One region of the Pseudobacillus sp. 179-B 2D1 NHS genome, then DNA from elsewhere that is predicted to be linked to it. Evidence: riboswitches for the same ligand, from Rfam matches in the RefSeq annotation. Region 1 holds a riboswitch; each other region holds the start of a gene.
The links. A riboswitch is a leader RNA that binds a small molecule or an ion and turns the genes downstream of it on or off. The one in region 1 is predicted to bind glycine.
Positions count from the first base shown of each region.

Region 2: it holds a riboswitch for glycine, as region 1 does, so the genes downstream of both, ACH0BF_RS15815 (amino acid permease) here and ACH0BF_RS14200 (iron-sulfur cluster biosynthesis family protein) in region 1, are expected to answer to the same signal.
Region 3: it holds a riboswitch for glycine, as region 1 does, so the genes downstream of both, gcvT (glycine cleavage system aminomethyltransferase GcvT) here and ACH0BF_RS14200 (iron-sulfur cluster biosynthesis family protein) in region 1, are expected to answer to the same signal.

Region 1 is NZ_JBIQDP010000013.1:115,653-118,931, reverse strand. It holds gene ACH0BF_RS14210 (cytochrome d ubiquinol oxidase subunit II) at 1-54, shown strand, start outside; gene purU (formyltetrahydrofolate deformylase) at 293-1,189, opposite strand; gene ACH0BF_RS14200 (iron-sulfur cluster biosynthesis family protein) at 1,208-1,507, opposite strand; glycine riboswitch at 1,606-1,688, opposite strand; glycine riboswitch at 1,692-1,792, opposite strand; gene ACH0BF_RS14195 (class I SAM-dependent methyltransferase) at 1,858-2,475, opposite strand; gene msrA (peptide-methionine (S)-S-oxide reductase MsrA) at 2,665-3,279, opposite strand, start outside.
Region 2 is NZ_JBIQDP010000016.1:30,776-34,054, reverse strand. It holds gene ACH0BF_RS15820 (MFS transporter) at 1-339, shown strand, start outside; glycine riboswitch at 680-776, shown strand; glycine riboswitch at 779-838, shown strand; gene ACH0BF_RS15815 (amino acid permease) at 1,288-2,667, shown strand; gene ACH0BF_RS15810 (methyl-accepting chemotaxis protein) at 2,895-3,279, shown strand, end outside.
Region 3 is NZ_JBIQDP010000014.1:2,639-5,917, forward strand. It holds gene gcvPA (aminomethyl-transferring glycine dehydrogenase subunit GcvPA) at 1-282, opposite strand, end outside; gene gcvT (glycine cleavage system aminomethyltransferase GcvT) at 306-1,406, opposite strand; glycine riboswitch at 1,495-1,574, opposite strand; glycine riboswitch at 1,578-1,668, opposite strand; gene ACH0BF_RS14350 (DEAD/DEAH box helicase) at 1,827-3,279, shown strand, end outside.

The DNA of each region.
Region 1 (3,279 bases):
TATTTTTGGAGGCTATTTATGCATGATAAAAAGTATTTACGGCAAAAAAGCTAATGATCTTCTGAAAAGAAAAAGCTTGATGGGCTGCCGGCCCGTTAAGCTTTTTCTTTTCTAACCCTTCACCACTGATTCAACAGCGAGGTAATCAAAACAGTTAAAGCATAGATAAGTAAAATGACTTGCAGAAGACCCGTTCTTCTTCTCTGCTTATTCACTAAAAAGAGTCCCACACATATCATTGCCAAGATGATGCAAGTAACATCTAACAGGAGTTGATTGGCTATCATCCGGCTTACGTAAACACGATTGTTTTATTGCCGTGAACGATAACTTTATCTTCCACATGCCAGGAAACGGCTTCTGCAAGGACACTTCTTTCCACATGACGACCGGCAATCTTCAAATCTTCTGCTGTGTAGCGGTGGTTGACTCGCAAGATATCCTGCTCAATAATCGGCCCTTCATCAAGCTCATTAGTTACATAATGAGCAGTCGCCCCAATCAACTTCACTCCGCGGTTAAAAGCCCTGACGTAAGGATTTGCCCCTACAAATGCCGGCAAAAATGAGTGGTGAATATTAATGATTTGGTTTGGATATTTGGCTATAAAACTAGGAGAGAGGATTTGCATATATCTTGCCAAAACAATAAAGTCGACTTTTCCTTCCATTAACTCCATCGCCTTGTGTTCAGCTTCCTCTTTCGATTCATGAGAAAGCGGGATATGATAGTAAGGAATGCCATAGCTTTCCACTATTTCTTTTAAATCAGAGTGATTGCTGATAACCATTGGAATCTCAACCGGGAGTTCTTTTGATTTCCAGCGCCAAAGAAGCTCCAAGAGACAATGGTCTGCTTTAGAAACAAAAATCGCCATCCGCTTTGATTTTTCTTTATTTCTCAATTGCCATTCCATTGGGTAGGATTCAGATAATTCCTGCAATCTCTGCTCCAGCTCATCAATAGCAGAGCCCTTCTCATCCATATCGAACTCAACCCTCATAAAGAAAATGCCATCTTTAGGATTCGTGGTATGCTGGTCAAATTGAACGATATTTGCTTTATGTTCCAATAATACATTAGATACGGCTGAAATAATGCCCGGTTTTTCTGGACAAGTAACTAACAATTTAAAATAATGAGTATTCCCCTTTTTATGCAAAATTCTTCCCCCATCCTTAAACGCCATTCTTTGTATAACGAAAAGCTATTCGATCGCACAATCACTTGAGGCAAAGCTTTCTCCAACTAAGAAGCCCGTTTCCTTTGTATAGTCAATATGTGTTTCAGCATCGAGATAACGTTCAGTAAAGCGATCTATGCGAATTTGCACCCCATTGCAATCAATCACCTTATCATTTCGGCGCGGCTCATCAAATGTAAGGGCAAACCTTACCGATATTCCACATCCACCAGCTACATCAGCATCAATTCTTGGAGAATACTTTTCTTCAAGCATCATTGCTTTTAACTGCTTCATCGCCGGTCCTGTTAATGTAATCATCATCCTTCCCTCCTTCTGCGAGCGTTTTCTAGTTATACACCTTGTCTTGCTCACTCCCTTTTTCTGCACGCAAAAAAGGACAGAAAAGGGTACAATCCCTTCTCTGTCCTTTTACCTGAGAGTTTAACCCTATCTTCAATAGGGCCTTCCCCTTTGGTGGCGTACTTAAACGCGCTCTCCAGAGGTGCGTCCCATTGTGGTTCTTCTACCTGAGAGATTAATTCCAAGGGCCTTTTTGGAACTTGCTCCTTCGGTGGCTTATTGCTCGCACTCTCCCACAATCGTCATCCGCTATTTTTATTCAGAATAATTTAAATATTGGTGATTGTCAATTGTTTTCCCAATTCTCTTACCTATAGACTAGATCCTCCATAATGAAAAATAACAAAACGTTCATTGTCATTTTTTTTATAGAGACCCGGCACTCTCACTTCTTTCACCAGTTGAAATGGAGTATACACTTCAAGAAATTGGATGTACTCCGCTGTCGGATAGTAAAGGACAATATCAACAGACCGTTGATGCTCTTCAACTGAGTGCAGGATATGATGGACGACCTTCATGAAAATTTGGATCGAAAAAGGATTGAAGAAGTAGAACCGATTGTCTGCCTTTTCGATCTGATACTCCTCTGCTGCGCAGCATACAAAGCGAATAGATTGATCCGACCTCTTCTTCTTTTTCATATAATCGGCTTGATTTTCAAGTGCTTCCTGGTAAAGCTGGCCGTTTACCTCAACCCCTGTTACCCGAGCGTGAAAACGATGATGGATATAAAATAGTAAACGCCCTTTTCCACAGCCGAAATCAACTACTCCATCTGTTCTTTTCACCTCATACTCCCGAAAAAGCTCATCGATGGCCTCATAGGGGGTTGCCTCATAACGATTATAGTGAATTGACTGATATAGCCATTCCCATGTGCCGCCTGTCTGAATCTTTAGCAAGCGATCGTATTCTTTTTCATTCATTGCCATTCCCCGATCTGTTTTTCTTTATTATAAAGCGGACGATATGATTCACTCAAACGAATACCGCTTGTCAATCTGCTGAACGGACCAATAAATTGGCTCTTGTGGCGAGTACATAAGCGTCATTGATCCGTAAAGATGCAGAATTGGTGGATCAACAAACAGAAGTGGCCAATAAAGGAACTTCTCTTATTCGAACAGGCTTTTAAATTCTCCATAGCCCTCTTCTTCAAGCTTATCCTTTGGCACAAAACGGAGAGCAGCCGAGTTAATGCAATAGCGTGCGCGGTCAGGACCAGGACCATCATCAAAGACGTGGCCTAAATGAGCGTCAGATGTTTTTGCCCGCACCTCAATCCGGCGCATGCCATGAGACGTATCAAGTTTTTCTGCTAGCTCTATCCGGCGCAAGGGCTTCGTGAAGCTTGGCCAGCCGCAGCCCGCGTCATATTTATCCGTCGAGCTGAACAAAGGCTCTCCTGAAATAATATCCACATAGATTCCCTCTTCCGTGTGGTCCCAATATTCATTATGAAATGGTGGCTCTGTCGCATTATTTCTTGTTACCTCGTATTGAAGAGGAGTGAGTTCTTCCCGTAATTGCTCATCTGTTTTTTGATCTTTCCAGTTTTCACGAATAAATTTTGCTCGCCCGGACCCCTCTTTATAAAGATTGTAGTGGAAGGCATTCTTTTTGTAATAGTGCTGGTGCTTTTCTTCAGCTCGGTAAAAGGGCCTCGCCGGCAGAATCTCTGTCACGACCGGTTTTTGAAAACGGCCGCTTGCTGCTAATTCTGCTTTCGA
Region 2 (3,279 bases), on a different contig from region 1:
ATGCTGGGTGCTGCTCCGCTTACAGTCATTCTTCCATATGTACCGGCTTTCGCTGTCCTGCCGCTCTTGTTGTTAATTGGTTTTATCTTGCTATCAAGCTTTAGTGTAGCCGTGGTTTATGCACAGGAGCTGCTTTCTAATAAAATTGGGATGGCTTCCGGTTTAATTGTTGGGCTTGCGTTCGGGATGGGGGCTATCGGGGCTGTCATCCTCGGCTTTCTCGCTGACAGTTTCGGAATAAAATTTATTATGATTCTATCAAGTCTTCTCCCGCTTCTCGGTATTTGTGCTCTTTGGCTTCCAGGAGATCAAAAATTACGGGAAATGCAGGATAAGTAATGGTAAATTAAAGACCGCTTCACATACAGTTATTCACTGGTTGTGCGGCGGCTTTTTTTACCTATCAGTAATCAATTTATCAATAAGGCGGAGGAAGGTATGCTAAGGCAAATAGTCAGTATAATTTAGATGGCTATAAAAATGATGTATTAAATTTTTAAGCAGAGCCTATTAGTTGAAAAGCAATGTATACGTTTATTAAGCTGCATAGTATTTTAAGTTCTTTACTCTTTAGTAGATGTAATAGCTTTTTTGTAGAATTGAGTCAACTTAGTTCTGAATATTCAGTTGACATGATCTCTTCCATAGACTAGTATCTAAATTAGATAGATAAGAGCGGATGAATATTGTGGGAGAGACTAGACCCATGGTTTAGCACCGAAGGAGCAAGTACCAGCTGGTATCAATCTCTCAGGTAAAAGGACTACAATAGGACGCATCTCTGGAGAGAGCCATAGGCCACCAAAGGAGTTAAACTCTCAGGTACAAGGGACAGAGAAAAATGGGAAATACTCCTGTTTTTCTCTGTCTTTTTTTGTCGGAGAAAAATGGAGAAAAGTAAAAAGGAGGAGGAGAAGCTCGAAATTATCCTTGTAAGAAAAAGAATTGTAATGACTCTATTTCTAGATTGATTGCACAACAAGAAATGAAAGAAACTGCCCTGAAAAAGAGTTAGAATCCTTGGATTCGATTGTTTTAGAAATTGCAGGCATTAACGGAACGGGAGCATGTGTATTGACAAAAGTTACCACTGCAGAGCATGCATGTTCTTTTGAGGAATTTATTTATTCTAAAATGTAAGCGCTTTTTTTCTTTCGGATTAACGAATTTTATATTAAACTTTAATTGTGGGATATTTAATTTATTAGCTTACGATTTAAATACCGTAACAAAATATTTTAAATCGACAAGAAAGAATATTCCGAAAAGTAGAAAGAGGGAAATGGTATGCAGGAACAAACTTTGTCGAGAGGCCTGAAAAACCGGCACGTGCAACTCATTGCTATTGGCGGGGCAATTGGAACAGGATTATTTCTTGGAGCAGGAAAATCTATTCATTTAGCAGGCCCTTCCATTTTATTTGCTTATATGATTACAGGAGTCATTTGTTTTTTAATCATGCGTGCACTTGGGGAATTGCTTTTAAGTAATTTAAATTATCATTCGTTTGTTGACTTTGTAAGAGATTATTTAGGGAATATGGCAGCGTTTATGACTGGATGGACCTACTGGTTCTGTTGGATTTCTATTGCGATGGCCGATTTAACGGCTGTTGGTTTGTATACTCAGTATTGGTTTCCATCTGTCCCGCAGTGGATGCCAGGGTTAATCGCCCTTGTCATTTTACTATTTATGAACCTTGCTACTGTCAAACTGTTTGGTGAAATGGAATTCTGGTTTGCTTTGATTAAGGTTATCGCCATTCTAGCACTGATTGTTGTTGGGGTTGTAATGATTATTAAAGGCTTTTCTACTCCTTCAGGAGCAGCCAGTTTTACAAATCTATGGAGCCATGGCGGCATGTTCCCTAATGGCATAAATGGATTTATCCTTTCCTTCCAGATGGTCGTGTTTGCGTTCGTTGGCATTGAATTGGTAGGGTTGACAGCGGGTGAAACAGAGGATCCAGAGAGAGTTATTCCAAAAGCGATTAACAATATTCCTATTCGGATTATTATTTTCTATATTGGTGCGCTTATCGTTATTATGAGTGTGTATCCGTGGAACGATATTATCCCAACCGAAAGCCCATTCGTGCAAGTATTCGTGGCAGTTGGTATCGCTGCAGCTGCTGGTATTGTGAATTTCGTCGTGTTGACGTCTGCGGCTTCAGCATGTAATAGTGCCATCTTTAGTACAAGCCGGATGGTCTACTCACTTGCTAAAGACAAAAATGCACCTGTATCTTTGGCCAAGCTTGATGGTCGCAAGGTACCTTCTAATGCCTTGTTCTTTTCAACAGTAGTCATCTTGATTTCCGTTGTATTGAACTATGTGATGCCAGAGGGAGTATTTACATTAATCACAAGTGTTTCTACCGTATGTTTTATCTTTATTTGGGGCATTACAATCATCAGCCATTTGAAATACCGTAAAACAAGACCGGATTTAGCGAAAGTGAATAAATTTAAAATGCCGCTTTACCCGTTTGCTAATTACTTAATTTTAGCTTTCCTGGCATTCGTTCTTGTCGTGCTTGCTCTTGCGGAAGATACTCGTATTTCCTTATTCATTACGCCTGTTTGGTTTATTTTGTTAATCGCGGTGTATAAGATGCGCAAAGTAAAGATAAATCATGCCGATCAAGAAAAAATAGTAGAAAATTAAAAGACAATATAATAGATGTAAAGACCGGAGCTGCAGCTGAAAAGTATAAACGCTTATTCAGCTGCAGCTCCTTTTATTTTCCTATATCTTGCATGTTAGAAAGCTATCTGTTAAAAGGTAGCCATCATTATAGCTAAAAATTGAAAATAGAAAGGATATACATTATAGTAAAATATTAGTAGGATAATAAGCCTATCTATTACAACTAAAGATCATAGGGGGAGAATATGAGAAAAAACGCTTCTGTTCGATCAAAAATTTTATTAGTTATCACAGCTATCATCTTTACTATTGGCCTTGCTGCATCAGCAGGAATTTACTATTCCGTCCATACTTCTGCCAATCATTCGTTAGGAGCCTTCGCAGGGGATATAGCAAAAAACTATAGTGAAACAATAGATGGGGAAAAGTATGAATCGTTTATAAACGATCCAAAGGAAGATAGAAATTATCATTCGCTTCAAAAGAAGTTAGCGCACTTTCGAGAACAAACGGGGGCTTTATTCGTATATATTTTAGATGTAGACGGTCAAAAGGTCCGCAACATGATAGATGGAGGCTCCAACCTTTCGGATGATAAACCGCCTGCAATGGGAGACGAGAGCTCTATTC
Region 3 (3,279 bases), on a different contig from region 1:
CGAACGGGAAATTACATGATCCACGATAGAAGGGGTATAATGATCATATACGCCCGCTCCTAAAAAGGAAGCATATTGCTTGGCATTTATATTCTTTGCTGCCAGTGAGCTTAATTCTTTTTTGAGTGCTGGTTCCGCTTTCGCTTTCTTAATATCATATAATCCTTGAAAGCGTACTTTTTCAGGAATATCCGCAAACAATTCGTCTATTGTTTGGACACCCACTGCTGCAAGCATTTCCTTTTTGTCCGTTTCTGTCATCGGCAAGTAACGATGCTTCATAATGTTTTCCCTTCCCTCTTCTTTTATTTTGAACGTTTATAGAATGGCGGTTTTACAGTTTTAGCTGCCAGCTTCTTACCGCGGACTTCCACCAGCAGTTCTTCACCAGGTACAGCACATTCTGCTTTTACTAAAGCGAGCCCGATATTTTTCTTTAAAGTCGGCGACTGAGTACCGGTTGTCACATGACCAACTTGTTCTTCGCCTGAAAAAACAGCATATCCATGGCGCGGAATCCCCCGGTCAATCATTTCAAGACCAATCAGTTTTCGCTCCGGATCATTTTCTTTCTGCTCCTTTAGAACTTCCAGCCCGATAAAATCATCTTTATTTGTTTTCACAGCAAAGCCTAAGCCCGCTTCAATTGGAGAAATGTCTTCTGCCAGTTCTTGACCGTACAGCGCTAGATTTGCTTCAAACCGCAAAGTATCACGGGCACCAAGACCACATGGAAGAAGCCCATCTTCTTCACCTGCTTCTAGAAGATCCTGCCACAGCTTAGGGGCCTCCTCACTGCGACTGTAAATTTCAAAGCCGTCTTCTCCCGTGTAACCAGTGCGTGACACCAGAGCAGGCACCCCATTGATTCTGACTTCTTGACGGAATTTAAAAGGCCTGATTTCGCCCAAATCCAAGTCAGGTACAAGCTTTTGCAAGATTCCTTCTGCGGCTGGCCCTTGGATGGCAAGCTGTGCCCAGTCTTTTGATACATTTTCGATTTGCACGTCTCCTACCTGATGCTTCTTTAGCCAGGCAAAATCCTTATCTGTGTTAGCAGCATTGACAACAAGCAGGTAATTTTCTTCAGCAAGCATGTAAACAAGCAAATCATCAACAGCTCCGCCTTTTTCATTGCACATAATTGTATACATCGCTTGGTTCGGCTGCAGCTTTGACAAATCATTCGTCATCATCTTTTGGAGGAAAGCCAATGCGCCTTCTCCTTTTACAGTAACCTCGCCCATGTGGGAAACGTCAAAAAGTCCTGCTTTTGTCCGGACAGCTTCATGTTCTTCCTTAATGCTTGAGAACTGAACAGGCAGCTCCCATCCTCCAAAGTCAATTGTTTTTGCTCCAGACTGCTTATACCATTCAAACAATGGCGTGCGCTTTAACTCTCCCATTTCCCTACCCCTCTCTCATTGTCATTCTCACGGTTCAGCCCATTATTTTTGCATAAAAAAAGACAGAGAACAGCTTATAAAAGTTGTTCTCTGTCCTTGAACCTGAAAGTTTAACCTGATGAACAGGCTGTCTTCTTTGGTGGTTTCGTTACGAAACGCTCTCCAGAGTCGCGTCCAGCAAGAGTTCTTTTGCCTGAGAGATTCACAAAAAGCTTGTTTGCTCCTTCGGCGCTGTATGAACAGTCTCTCCCCTCGCCTTCATTCGCTATATTTAATTAATAAATGGGCATACTATGAACATCTGATTCATACGAATCAAGAATGTTCGCTTTTTTGTAAAATGACATAATATTTTGTTCAATTACATCCTACCATTAAAGGTAAGGTTTCGGCAACATATTTTATAAAGGAGTTTTTCAAATGAATGTGGAAATCTATTTTAATCACGCCTGGGAAGAAGAATTAGAGAAAAGAATAGAACAAGACGGGCCGTGGGGCAATTGGCCGCTCTTTCAATCAACTGTAAACATGGAAACACGAATGATGGTGCCGAATTTTGAAGGATTGTTAGCCCCTAGCTTTTTACCAGAGCTTACGGCCTTGCCCCATCAGCTTGAAGCAGCTAGAAGAGTAGTGGAAGAAATGAATGGAAAAGCGATTTTAGCGGACGAAGTAGGGCTGGGAAAAACGATTGAAGCCGGATTGGTATTAAAAGAATACTTGATCCGTGGCCTCGTGAAAAAAGTGTTAATTTTAGCTCCAGCTTCTCTTGTCTCCCAATGGGCCAATGAATTAAATAGTAAGTTTTATATTCCTGCTATCGCTCAGAAAAAATTTTATGCGTGGGATCAGCATGACATCGTCATCTCGTCTATCGACACGGCGAAGCGAAGCCCTCACAAAGAAAAGATCTATGAACAAGACTATGATTTAGTCATTATCGATGAGGCTCATAAATTAAAAAACCATAAAACCAAAAACTATCAGTTTGTCCGTCATTTAAAAAAGAAGTTTTGCCTGCTTTTAACGGCAACACCTATTCAAAACCGTCTTGATGAAATGTTTCATCTTGTTTCATTATTAAAGCCCGGCCATCTTGGTAGCGAAGGACAATTTACAGAGCGGTTTAAAAAGGGCGACCGCCAGGTACAAAATCATCATCATTTAATCAAGCTAATGAATAAAGTGATGATTCGTAACCGCCGGCAGGATACAGGGGTGGAATGGACAGCGAGAAAAGTAGAATCAGTAAAAGTAACGTTCACAGAAGAAGAACGTTCCCTCTATCAGGCTCTTGAGTATTTCGTTCGCAGCCAGCCTGACGATGTACGATCTTCCTTTTCTTTGCTTACTTTGCAACGGGAAGCTTGCAGCAGCAAAGAGGCAGTCTTTTTTACCTTGAAGAACATGGCTAGAAAGCTGTACGGAGATAATCTTGATTTTCCGGAGAGTTTCCAAAACGTTTTGTCCCACATACAAAATGTAACACGAAACTCAAAAGCGGAAAAAGCGCTTGAACTCGTTCAATCTATTAATGATAAAGTCATTATCTTTACTGAATATCGAGCCACTCAATTATATTTGCAATGGTTCTTTAAACAAAACGGCATTTCGTCCGTTCCTTTTCGTGGTGGCTTTAAGCGCGGGAAAAAAGATTGGATGAAACAACTTTTTGAAAAGCAGGCACAAGTCTTAATTGCTACAGAAGCTGGCGGAGAAGGATTAAACCTGCAGTTTTGTCACCATGTCATTAACTTTGACCTTCCCTGGAATCCGATGCGCCTTGAACAAAGAATTGGCCGTGTTCATCGTTTCGGGCAAACGAAAGATGTACGCATTTACAATTTCAGCACTGAAGATACGATTGAAGACA